DNA from 3 places in the Janthinobacterium glycogeni genome. Region 1 is predicted to be linked to each of the others. Evidence: predicted binding sites of a transcription regulator. Region 1 holds the regulator's gene; each other region holds the start of a gene.
The links. The regulator FNR, encoded in region 1, switches genes on or off when oxygen is low (the NO sensors DNR and NnrR bind a similar motif). The targets are predictions, from matches to a motif close to TTGATNNNNATCAA.

Region 1 (4,175 bases):
TGCTGATGGCCAGGCCCAGGCCCGTGCCGCCGAAGCGCCGCGTGATGCTCTGGTCGCCCTGTGAAAACGCGGCAAACAACTGCTGTTGCTGCAACTCCGTCATGCCGATGCCCGTGTCGCGCACTTCGAAGCGCAGCCAGGCGCGGCGGTTGTCTTTCTCGGCCAGGCTGACGGCCACCACCACTTCGCCGCTCTCGGTGAACTTGATGGCGTTGCCGGCCAGGTTGACGAGAATTTGCTGCAGCCGCTGGGCGTCGCCCACGAGGCGGCGCGGCACGTCGGGCTCGACGGCGATGGCCAGTTCCAGTTCCTTTTCGCCCGCATTCATGGTCATCGTCGTGGCCAGCGTGTTCATGACCTCGTCGAGGTCGAATTCGACGGGCGACAATTCCATGCGGCGTGCCTCGATCTTCGAATAATCGAGCACGTCGTTGAGGATGCCCAGCAGCGACTGGCCCGCCACGCGCACCATGGTCAGATATTTGCGCTGTTCCGTGTCGAGCTTGGTATTGCCCAGCAAATACACCATGCCCAGCACGGCATTGAGGGGCGTGCGGATTTCATGGCTCATGTTGGCCACGAAATCGCTCTTCGCGCGGTTGGCCGCCTCGGCCCGGTCGCGCTCCTGCTCCAGCTCCGCCGCGCGCGCTTCGAGTTCCTGCTGCAGGCGGTCGCGTTCGCCCATCAGGCCGTTGAACGCTTCCGTCAGTTCGCCGATTTCGTCGCGCTGCAGCACCGGTACGGGCGTGAAGCGGCTGCCGCTGGTGCGCAGCGCCTGCAGGGTGTCGCGCAGGCGCACCAGCGGCGAGAGCAGGCGCACGGTGACCCAGCCCAGCACGGCTGCGGCCAGCAGCGAGGCGAGTATGCTCCACAGCACCAGACGGTACAGCACGCCGTCGAACGGTTCGAAGGCGTCGTCGAGGGGCAGCGAGGCGGCCAGCAGCCAGTTCACCGATTTCAGGCGCTTGAAGCTGTTGACGGCCGTGATGCCGCGGCTGTTGGTGCTGACCATGCTGCCTTCGCCATCCATCTTCAGCAGCTGCGTGGTCGTCAGGTTGGCGTTCGGCTGGCGCGGCTGCAGCAAGCGGCTGGTATCGGGATGCAGCACGTAGCGCGGCACGGCGCCGCGCGTGAGGATGAAATAATAGCCGCTCTTGCCGATCTTTTCCGAGCGCAGGCGTCCCAGCAGGTTGTCCTTGTACAGGCGCAGCACGCCGATCACCACGCCGGCCACCTGGCCATCGGCGGCCAGCACGGGCGCGGCCATCTGCACGATGGGCATGCCGCTCGATTTGCCCAGCATCGGCTCGGTGATCATGGGCTGGCGCGTGCGCAGCACGGTCTGGAAATACTCGCGCTCGGCGACGTTGATGCCGGCGCGCCCCGCCACTTCCGGCATGTCGGCCACGACGGCGCCGTGCGCGTCGAGCACCAGCACGTCGTCGAACAGCACCAGCATCGAGCGGCGCGAATAGTAGTCGCGCAATTGGGCGGGCTGGGCGATCAGTTCCGGCGGCTGCTGCCGGGCCGTCAGGGTGACGATCTGCAGCAGCATGGCCAGCTTGTCGTCGAGTTCGGCGGCGGTGCGGGTGATCAGCGACGACTGCTGACTCAGCAGTACCCGGGTGAAGTCGGCGCGCATGTGCTGCACCTGGATCATGGTGACCAGCGCGATCATGGCGATCGAGGTCAGGCTGGTGGCCAGCGCGACTTTTGCTTTGATGCCGAGAGGCTTCATGATTTCCTTTTCAGTACCGGGCGGCACAGGCGGCAGATAATGCTGTCAGGAATTTTCCTATCAATACCCCAGCTTAGCAAGCGCCGCCACGCAAATTGCCCTCTCCGCATGGGCTTTTGACGATGTTGCCATATAATTAAAGGCTGGACGTGGTTTATTCGCCGAAATTGCGGTGAAATTGGCACACGGCAACCCTGTATGCAGTAAACTTCTTATTGCATTTTCTAAAAGGTACCGACATGACTGAAGCGCTCCTTACTCCGACCTTGCCCACAGTGACCGTGGAAGCGTTGCGTGCGCGATGCTCGACCTGCAGCATGCATCAATTGTGCCTGCCGATGGGCCTCGATGTGGGCGACATGGACAGGCTCGACCAGATCATCGGCCGCCGGCGCAAGATCGTGCGCGGCGCTTCGCTGTTCCGCATCGGCGACTCGTTCCAGAATCTGTATGCGATCCGCCTGGGGCACTTCAAGACCTACCAGATCAATCCTGGCGGCGAAGAGCAGGTGACGGGTTTCCAGATGGCCGGCGAACTGCTGGGCATGGACGCCATCAGCGCCGACCGCCACCACTGTAATGCGGTGGCGCTGGAAGACAGCGAAGTGTGTGAAATCCCGTTTTCCAGCCTGGAACAATTGCTGGGCAATATGCCGACCCTGCTGCGCCATTTCCATCGCATGATGAGCCAGGAAATCACACGCGAGCAAAGTGTCATGCTGTTGCTGGGCAACATGCAGGCGACGCAGCGTTTTGCCGCCTTTATCGTCAACCTGGCGTCGCGCTATGAAGCGCGCGGCTATTCGGCCAGCAAATTTCAACTGCGCATGTCGCGCGAGGAAATCGGCAACTACCTGGGCCTGACCATCGAAAGCGTCAGCCGTTTATTGTCGAAATTCAAGAAGGAAGGCTGGCTGCGCGTCTCCAACCGCGAGATCGAGATCCTGCAGCCGGCCAAGTTGAAGGCTATTACGGCCGGCACGGACGTCTGCAAATAACAGCACCGTCAAAACCTACTGCGCGTCGCGCTTTGCGGCCTGCGATGCTCGCTGGCTCGGCGCCCCCGTGCATAGCACAGCTGTGCTTCTCAGCCACAAATCACTGCCGCTCGCTACGGTTTTCCCGGCACTGTACGTTATAGTTCCTCATCGGCATGCAGCGCGATGCTGCGTTGCAGCGGCCAGGTCCAGATGCCCGACAGGCGCCACTCGCGTTTGTCGTTTTCCACCAGCACCTGCCAGCGGCTGCGCTCGAGCATCGGCAGCGCCACGGAAAAATTGCCGGCCGCATCGGGCTGCACCAGCAGCTTGATATCCTTTTCCGGCAGGGTCGCATGCGCCAGGTGCAGCAGCAAAGGCTTCTGGTACGCCTTGCCGAAGCTGTGCACGGAACCGCTGAGGCGCGCTGCAGCGACGTCATATGACAGGGTCGTATCCATGGCCAGGTCGCTGGCGATCGTGTCGCGCTTCAAATCCTGGTTGATCGCCTTGCCCTGCTTGTAATAGTCGCCCACCACCAGCGCGTCGGGCTGCGTAAACGCGATATAGCCCATGAAGCTGCCGACGACCACGGACAGGCCGGGACCGATCATCAGCAGCCATGGCCAGCGATGCTTGTACCACGGTGCAACGGGAGGTTGCAGTTTCAGACTGTCGGACATGGTATTTCTCCTGTGTAAACGGCCAGTCCCCATGCGGGGACTGACCTTCCTGCAACTTCGTGGCGGCGAGGGCAGCCGGTCCCCGTCCGCCTTTCCTTGTTAACGTGGCACGATGAAGACCGCGCTTTCACGCACATGCAGCGACGGGTCGTCCAGCGAGTGCAATTCGATCGCAATCTTGTTCGAGCCCTTTTCGCCGACGCCGTGCGGCACGCGCAGGCGGATCGGCCAGCCCAGCGTTTCCGTCGGCTGCAAGGTCACTTCTTCGCGCGTCAGCAAGGTCAGGCCCGGCAAGCCGGAAGCGCTGATTTTGAAATGCTGGCTTTGCTCGGAGGTGTTCATGATCTGCAGACGATAGACGTTTTCGATCATGCCGTCTTCCACTTCGCGTCCCATCGAACCGCGGTCGCGGATCACGTCCATTTTCAGCGGCGTGCGCAGCGCCAGCGAAGTACACACGGCGATGATGATCAGGGCCAGGATGGACGTGTAGATCAGCACGCGCGGGCGCATGGCGCGCTGGCGGATCTGCTTCGAATTGAAGTTGTTTTCCATCGCATGGTCGGTGCTGTAGCGTATCAGCCCCCGTGGCCGCTCGACCTTGTCCATCACGCTGTTGCAGGCATCGACGCAGGCGGCGCAGCCGATGCATTCATACTGCAGGCCGTTGCGGATATCGATACCGGTCGGACACACCTGTACGCACAAGGTGCAATCGATGCAGTCGCCCAGCTTGTCGTTGTTGCCGGCCTTCTTGCTCATGGCGCCGCGTGGTTC
Region 2 (4,175 bases), on a different contig from region 1:
TGGGCAAGCGCGCCGGCAGCAACGTCTACGCCGCCATGAACGTCCTGATCATGCCGGAACGCCAGCTGGTGATGGTCGACACGCACGTCAATGAAAACCCGGATGCCGAGCAGCTGGCCGAGATCACCATCATGGCCGCCGAAGAGATGACCCGTTTCGGCCTGTCGCCGCGCGCGGCCCTGCTGTCGCACTCGAACTTCGGTTCCAGCGACAGCGCTTCGGCGCAAAAGATGCGCGCCGCGCTGGCCATCATCAAGGACCGCGCGCCGGACCTGGAAATCGACGGCGAAATGCACGGCGATACGGCCCTCGACAGCAAGCTGCGTCAAAAAATCATGCCCAATTCGGCACTGAAGAACGACGCCAACCTGCTCGTCATGCCGAACATCGAATCGGCCAATATCGCCTACAACCTGGTCAAGACGGCGGCCGGCAACGGCATCGCCGTGGGCCCGATCCTGCTCGGCTGCGCCAAGCCCGTGCACATTTTGACGCCATCGGCCACCGTGCGCCGCATCGTCAACATGACGGCCCTGTGCGTGGTCGACGCCGTGGCACAGCGCAAAGCCTAAGCTTTTAGCTGCCGCTTGAAAGCCGCGCCATCCGCAAGTAGGCGCGGCTTTTTTACGTGGGTGAAACGGGCAGGGCCGCGGCGGGCGGATGGCGGCGCAGGTAATAGTGACGATACAGCATGATCTCGCCCCACACCAGCAGCAGCGCGATCAGCGCGAACAGGCCCAGCGTGATCTTGAGCGAATTGAAATAGGCGCCGGCCTGCCGTTTGATGGCGTCGATGAAAATCATCGGCACCGACTTGTCGAGTTTGCTGAAGTCGGCCTGGCGCGCCACATCGGTGGTCAGGCGCACGGCCAGGTCGGTGCCCAGCGCAGCCAGTTCGCCCGTCGCCTGGCCGCGGAAGTTGGCGCCCTTGAGCGCTTCGCCGAGCAGGCCGACCCTGGCGATCAGCTGTTCCTGCAGCACCTGCGTCAGCAGCACGCTGCCGCGGCGCAGAATGAATTCATTGATCCAGCGCGCCTTGCCGCGTTCCCAGTAACTGTTGGATGTGGGGCGGTAATACATGCCTTGCACGAAGGGCTCGAGCAGGCTGCGCACGCTGATGGGCTGGCCCGGGGCGATCAGCTTGACCTGCTGTTCCAGGTAGACGCGCAGCGCCGGCATCTGTGCTTCGACCACCGGCTGCAGATCGCGCTCGAGGGCCTGGTTGACCACGCGGTGCACGCTGTGCACGGCGCCCAAGCCGGCACCGAGGAGCGGCAGCGCGAACAGGATCAGCACGTAGCTGAGCTTGGCTGCCACATGCCAGGCGCGGGGACGGCGCACCAGCAGGCATTTTCTGGCCAGCTGGTAGCAGATGCCGAGCGCCAGCACGAAGCCGGCCGCGCTGCCCAGCAGCATCCACGGCAGGGCGCTCCACAGCAGTTCGCCGCCGAACGGCGCCAGGCTGTTGCCCCAATTGAGCAGTTGTTGGTTCATGTACATTGCTTTGATATGGATAAACAGGCAAGTATACCCATTGTGCAACGACATGGAGCGCGTTTGGTGTCAGTGCGCCATCAGCACGGGCAAGGTCATCTGGCGCAGCACCGTTTCCGTCACGCCGCCCAGCAGGATTTCGCGGAAGCGCGCGTGGCCGTAGCCGCCCATCACCAGCAGGTCCGCATGCACTTCGGCCGCCATGGCCAGCAGCGCCGCGCCGACGTCGCCCGTGGTGACGGCCGGGCGCACCTCGACGGGCACGCCATGGCGGCTCAGGTAGGCGGCAATGTCGGCGCCCGGATGGCGGGCCGGCTGCGCGTGGCCGGCCGGCGGGTGCAGCAGGGCCAGCACCACCAGGCGCGCCGCGCGCAGCAGGGGCAGGGCGTGGCCGATGGCGCGCGTCGCTTCCATGCTGCCATCCCATGCCACCACGACGGTGTTGTCCACGTGCGCGAATTGTCCGCTGCGCGGCACGATCAGCACGGGACGGGCCGCGTTCAGCATCACGTACGGCACCAGGTCGCTCATGGCGCCGGGCAGCGCTTCGCTGTCGTCGTGCTGGCTGAGCACTGTCAAGTCGCTGTAGCGGGCGCTGACGGCCATGCCGCCATCCGCATCGTCTTCGATCAGGCGCCGCTCGAGCGAGACGGCGCCGGCCTGGCGCGCCAGCATCTCGAACTGATCGAGCGCCTGCTCCGCCTGTCCGTGCAGGGCGGTAATTTGCGCCGCCACGGCGCCGCCGCGCATGCCGCGGTTGTTTTCCAGGGTAAAGCGCGACACGCCCGTCATGGCGGCGCCGATCAGGTGCGCCTGGTGCGTGTGCGCCAGCCGCGCGGCGATGGCGATGCGCTGCGGCGCATGGCGCGACAGGTCGGCGTGGACGAGGATGGATTTGTAAGCCATGTTGTCATTCGCTAGTCAGGGTGGCAACAAGGCTAGAACGGCAACACGGCCAAGTCCAGCATTGCCGTGCTGGACGGCAGTTTTCTTATGCGGGGCTTGATGTGGGTCAAAAAAAACACGGGCCATGCCCTTTCGCAAGGCGACAGCCAGGAAATTGCGAACTGTTTGATGCGCATCAAAATGCCTGGCTTCCTGCCGGCGATAATGGCATCGAACTCCTTGCTCTTCCAGTGGTCTGCATCGGCGCCGGCGCCATCTGTCCGGCATTTCCTTGTGTGACGCAACAACGCTGGCCGTGGCGGGAGTTCACTTAATTGTAGGGCTGCAAGTCCAGCCAGACGGCGTACGACAGGCGCTTGCCGTTCCACAGGCCGCCGCCGCGGATGACGGCGTCGCACGAGGTCAGCTGCCCCACCAGGTCCATGCGGCCCAGGTTGCGGCGCAGGCGCAGGGCGTCGTTGTGCGACAGGTAGCCGACCAGCTGGCCATCGATGAAGACGGCGATGGCCTTGTCCTGGAACGGATTGGCATCGTCGCAGACGAGCAGGGCCAGGCATTTTTCTTCCGCATTGCCGGGACCGTGCTCGCCGGCCAGTTTGGCGATGGCGGGTTGGTACATCGCTTCGTTTTCCACTTCCGACGCAAAACGGCCGTCATCGGTCCAGTGGTGCGCCGGGGCGCCGGGAGGGATGGCCGGCACGTACTGGCGCACGGACATGAGCGGCTTGTGCAGCGGCTGGGCGGGCGTGCGGCCGCTGAAGACGTAGTACAGCAGGGCGATGACGATCACGATGGCAAGCAGGTAAAGCATGGTATCTCTCTGATTTCTAAGGGGGAGCCGATGGCGCGGGCGCGCCGCGCGGCGTTGCCGCTACTATAGCAAGTTCGCCGCCTGGTCCCGGGTAAATCTGCCCATGATCCGCCGCCGGCGCCGCAGGGCCAGCGGGTCGTTCAGCACGATGGGCGAGGCGCCCGTCAGCCCCGAATAACACTGGCCGTGCTGGCGCAGGACGATGGCATAGTCGCGCGGCGCGTGGCCGTGCGCCAGCATGCGCGCGTCGCAATCGACTTCGATGGCAAAGCGCAGCCGGTGCACCTGCCACCACAGCGGTAAATTCCAGGGCATCAGCAGGATCAAGGCGTAGGCCAGGGCCAGCAGCTGCGGGTCGCGCGCGGCCAGCCGGCATTGCGCATGCGCCAGCAACAGCGCCTGCTGCTGGGAAGAAATCAGTCGCAGCCAGACGGGCATCACGATGCGCGGGCGCAGCAAGCCCGCCACGCAGGGGCCGATGCCGCCGCTCAGGAAGACGGGCGTGCCCAGCAGTGATGCTTTCTGCCAGCGCCGCTGGTGCGACAGCAGCCAGACACCGCGCAGCGCCAACATCAAGAGCATGCCGCTCGATAAGACAAACCAGCCCAGTTTCAGCTGCGCCTGTTCCGGCGGCATGGCCGCCAGCACGCGGGGCAGCCATGCCAGGGGCACGATGGCGGACGCGGCGATGGCCGCCAGCCACAGCCAGCGCGTCGCGCGTGCGCGCCTTTGCTGCGCGCGCTCGGCGCGCCAGGCGGCGGCGCTCAGCAGCAGCGCCAGCGCCATGGTGCACAGCAGCCAGGCCGGCATCGGGCGCCTAGCGCTTCAGCGCCATGCCGACGGAGGCGGGCGCCGTGTGCTGGAAACCGAATTGCGCATACAGCTCTTGCGCCTGGCCGTCGGCGATCAGGCTGACATACGCGCTGGGCGGTACTTCCGTCTCGATGAATTGCATGATCTCGCG
Region 3 (4,175 bases), on a different contig from region 1:
CCTGCCCCTTCTCATCGAAGGCCATGACGATGACGGCCGCGCCGTAGCGGCGGCACAGTTTCGCCTGGCGCAGGAATTCTTCTTCGCCTTCCTTCATGGAAATCGAGTTGACGATGGCCTTGCCCTGCACGCATTTGAGGCCCGCTTCGATGACCGACCATTTCGACGAGTCGACCATGATGGGCACGCGCGAAATATCGGGTTCCGAGGCGATCAGGTTCAGGAAACGCGTCATGGCGGCCAGCGAATCGAGCATCGCCTCGTCCATATTGATGTCGATCACTTGCGCGCCGTTTTCCACTTGCTGGCGCGCCACGGACAGCGCCTCGTCGTATTGCTCGTTGAGAATCATGCGCGCGAACGCTTTGGAACCCGTGACGTTGGTGCGCTCGCCCACGTTGACGAACAGCGATTCGTCGTTGACGACGAACGGTTCCAGGCCCGCCAGGCGCAGGTCGTGCGACGGCGCTGGCACGGTGCGCGGCGTGTTTTTCGACAGCAACTCGCCGATGGCGGCGATGTGCTCGGGCGTGGTGCCGCAGCAGCCGCCTGCCATGTTCAAAAAGCCCGCGTCGGCAAATTCGCGCAGCAGGGCGGATGTGTCGGCTGGCAACTCGTCGAAACCCGTGTCGCTCATGGGGTTGGGCAAGCCCGCGTTCGGGTAGATGCACACGAAGGTGTCGGCGATCTTGGCCAGCTCTTCCGCGTACGGGCGCATCAGGGCGGCGCCCAGCGCGCAATTCAGGCCGATGGTCAGCGGCTTCGCGTGGCGCACGGAATTCCAGAAGGCGGGCACGGTCTGGCCCGACAGGATGCGGCCCGAGGCGTCCGTGACGGTGCCGGAAATCATCAAGGGCAGGCGCACGACGGTCGGGTTTTGCTCGTAGAACAGGTCGATGGCGAACAGGGCCGCCTTGCAGTTCAAGGTATCGAAGATGGTTTCCACCAGCAGCACGTCGGCGCCGCCCTCCACCAGGCCCTGCGTCTGCTGCAGGTAGGCAGCCACCAGCTGGTCGAAACTGACGTTGCGCGCGGCCGGGTCGTTCACGTCGGGCGAGATCGACGCCGTCTTTGGCGTCGGTCCCAGGGCGCCCGCGACGAAGCGCGGCTTGTCCGGGGTGGAATACTTGTCGCAGGCGGCGCGCGCCAGCCTGGCCGCCTGGACGTTCATTTCATAGGCCAGGTGGGCCATGTGGTAATCGTCCTGGGCGATCGTCGTGGCGCCGAAGGTATTTGTTTCGATCAGGTCGGCGCCGGCCGCCAGGTAGCGCTCGTGGATTTCCTGGATGATGTGCGGCTGCGTCAGGGTCAGCAGCTCGTTATTGCCCTTGACGAACAGTTCGCGCGCGCCGCTGTCGGCCGGCGCGGCGAAATCGATGAAGCGGCCGGCGGGACCGCCACGGTACGCTTCTTCGTCGAGCTTGTACTGCTGGATGATCGTGCCCATGGCGCCGTCGAGGATCATGATCCGCTGCGCCAGGATGGCGCGCAAGGTGGCTTCGGTCGGGGACATGGCGGGGATCACGGTATCGTTCATTTCATGCTTTCAATAGGCAAACGGGCGGCGGCGCGGCGACAAGACAGTACGAGGCGGTTGCGGGCCAGCAGGATCAGCTGACGGAGTGTGCCCGCCGGGTAGGGCAGGCAGAAGGTGGCAATCGCCTGAATCACCGGGTCTAAAATTATACGGCATCAGGCTGCTTTGGTTTTAAGCAAAAGCGGCCGTTTGCCCCACGGCAGGCTTGCTTGCAACACATCGGCTTGCGCCGCGCCTGATTCTGAAATGACATTCCTGAAAATTGTACTGAAAATGTTAATTCTTCCGCCAAAATTGCCAGGAAGATACGCTCTCCAGGCTGTGGAAAAATTCCCACATTATTTGCGCCATAGCGGCCTACTTTTAATGAATTTTATGGCAATAGCTGTAATGGAAAATAATTTTGATGCAAGGCCATAGATGGGGGCGAATAATTCTTAAAATAAATCTTTCCAAGAAAATATTTTATTATTATCAAAACCAATTGAATCAAAAGCATTAATAGTTGTCTTTGGGAATCGAATTAACCCATAATATGGCTTCTTCGAAATCACATTCTCACCAAAAGTCACCAATATGTCACATTTCCCTCGTGTCCTCCCCGGCATCGCGCTGCACCAACATGGTTGCCAGCCATGAAAAACCATCTGCTTGTTGCCTTGTTTCTTGTGCTGGGCCTGTCCGCTTGCGGCGGTGGAGGCGGTGGTGATACGGTGGTATCGACCACGGCGGGCAATCCTGCCGTGGTTCCTGCCGTAACGGCCGTCTCGGCGGCGAATGTCGCCGTGGGCGGCAGGCTGGTGGTGACGGGCACGAATCTGAGCCGCGTGACGGCTTTCCAGATAGGCAGCGTGAACGTTGCCGCCAGCGCCAGCAGCGACACCAGCGTGACCCTGTCCATGCCGGGCGCGCCGGTGACGGGCGCCTTGAGCCTCGTCAGCGCCAGCGGCACGGCAAGCACCAGTTATAACGTCAATGTGTACTTGCCGCTGAGCGTGAGCAGCGTCGCGCCGGCAACGGGCGGCGTCGGTTCCAGCGTGACGATCGCGGGCGGCGGCATGGGCGCCGTGACGGCGGTGCAGTTCGGCAATGGCGCGTCGGCGACGCCGCAAAGCCAGACGGCCGGCAGCGTGACGGTAGTGGTGCCTGCGGGCGCAGCGACAGGCGCGCTGACGGTGCGCGGTCCGTACAACGATGTGATCAGCAGCGACACGTACACGGTCTTGGCCAGCGTGGCAGTGACGTCGATCACGTCGGTAGTCAACGGCGCGACCTTGTCGGTGACGTTGCAGGGCAGCAATCTCGACCAGGTCAGTTCGGCGACGGTGGGCAGTACGCCAGCCGTCATCGTCAGCGCCAGTAGCAGCCAGCTGCTGCTGTCTGCGCCAGCGTCGGCAACGGGCAACGTGATGCTGTCAGCCGCTTCGCGCATCGCCGTGAATGCGGGCACGGTGTCGGCCTTTACCTTGGGCAGCATTGATTTCGCGCAGGTACTGAACTTGAATTCCAGCGATGCAGCCTTGCGCCTGACGCGCGGCAAGCCGGCCGCCGTGCGCGTCTCCGTGCTGGCCATGCAAACAGGCCAGGCCAGCCCGGCCGTGGTCTTGAATGCGACGGCCGCCAATGGCAGCAACCTGGGCAGCATCACCATGAGCGGTCCATCGGTCTTGCCGACGGTGAAAAGCGATTACAGTTTCAACGGCAATTTCAGCGCCGTCCTGCCTGCTGGCTGGATCTTGCCCGGCGTGCGCGTGCGCGTGACGGCCGTGGGCAATGATGGTACGCAAGTGAGCCAGGAAGCGGCGCCCGTCGTGGCCAGCGCGGCGAAAATTCACCTGGTGCTGGTGCCGCTGAGCACCGACGATGGCGTGGCGCAGCTGCCTGACGTCCAGGATATCCGAGCCGCGCTGCTGCGCGTGTATCCGTATGCGGCGGAAAATATCAGCATTACCACGCGCGCCCCACTGAGCGTGGCGGGCAGCAGCACGGCCGACAGCTGGTGGAACACGACCCTGGAAGCCCTGAACGACAAGCGCGCGCAGGAAGATAGCGACGCCTATTACTATGGTTTCGTGCCGAGAATGTCTTCCACGCGCACCGCCGGCCTGGCCTACATCAACCCGCCTGGCAGCAGCAATGCCTTCACGGCGGCCATTGGCCTCGATGCCAAGTCCAACAGCATTGCCTCCGTCGATCCCTTCGGCAATAGCTGGCCTGAATGGCTGACTACGCTTGTGCATGAGCTGGGCCATAACCACTCGCTGCAGCACGTCGCCTGCGGCGGTCCAGCCAATGCGGCCACCGACTACCCGTATCCGAATGGCGAGCTGGGCCCGCAACCGCTGTACAACAGCAACTATGCGGGCAGCATTGGCCAGTTGAGCAAGGCAGTCTACGGCAGCACGCCGATGAAAGACGTGATGAGCTATTGCAGCGGTGCCTGGTTCTCCGACTACAGCTATGTGCGGGTACAGCAATTCCTGGAAAGACGCAGCACGCAGATTACAGGCAGCAATGTGCTGGCTGCCAGCATGTCCGTGGCCGAGAATGGCTATCTGACCATTTCCGGCCGCATCACGCCGGCCGGCGTGGGACTGCGTCCCGCCGTTGCCTCGTCGGTGCGCATCGGCCCCGCTGC

Region 2: the regulator FNR is predicted to act here: its motif matches at 2,566-2,579, upstream of ACQ4W4_RS06970 (universal stress protein).
Region 3: the regulator FNR is predicted to act here: its motif matches at 2,002-2,015, upstream of ACQ4W4_RS24285 (IPT/TIG domain-containing protein).

What each region holds. Positions count from the first base shown of each region.
Region 1 is NZ_JBNYXP010000006.1:375,936-380,110, forward strand. It holds gene ACQ4W4_RS16820 (response regulator) at 1-1,738, opposite strand, end outside; gene fnr (fumarate/nitrate reduction transcriptional regulator Fnr) at 1,978-2,736, shown strand; gene ACQ4W4_RS16830 (FixH family protein) at 2,874-3,398, opposite strand; gene ccoG (cytochrome c oxidase accessory protein CcoG) at 3,498-4,175, opposite strand, start outside.
Region 2 is NZ_JBNYXP010000002.1:309,331-313,505, reverse strand. It holds gene ACQ4W4_RS06980 (NADP-dependent malic enzyme) at 1-572, shown strand, start outside; gene ACQ4W4_RS06975 (hypothetical protein) at 625-1,494, opposite strand; gene ACQ4W4_RS06970 (universal stress protein) at 1,564-2,400, opposite strand; gene ACQ4W4_RS06965 (hypothetical protein) at 2,711-3,211, opposite strand; gene ACQ4W4_RS06960 (M56 family metallopeptidase) at 3,275-4,021, opposite strand; gene ACQ4W4_RS06955 (GNAT family N-acetyltransferase) at 4,029-4,175, opposite strand, start outside.
Region 3 is NZ_JBNYXP010000014.1:53,326-57,500, forward strand. It holds gene metH (methionine synthase) at 1-1,537, opposite strand, end outside; gene ACQ4W4_RS24285 (IPT/TIG domain-containing protein) at 2,173-4,175, shown strand, end outside.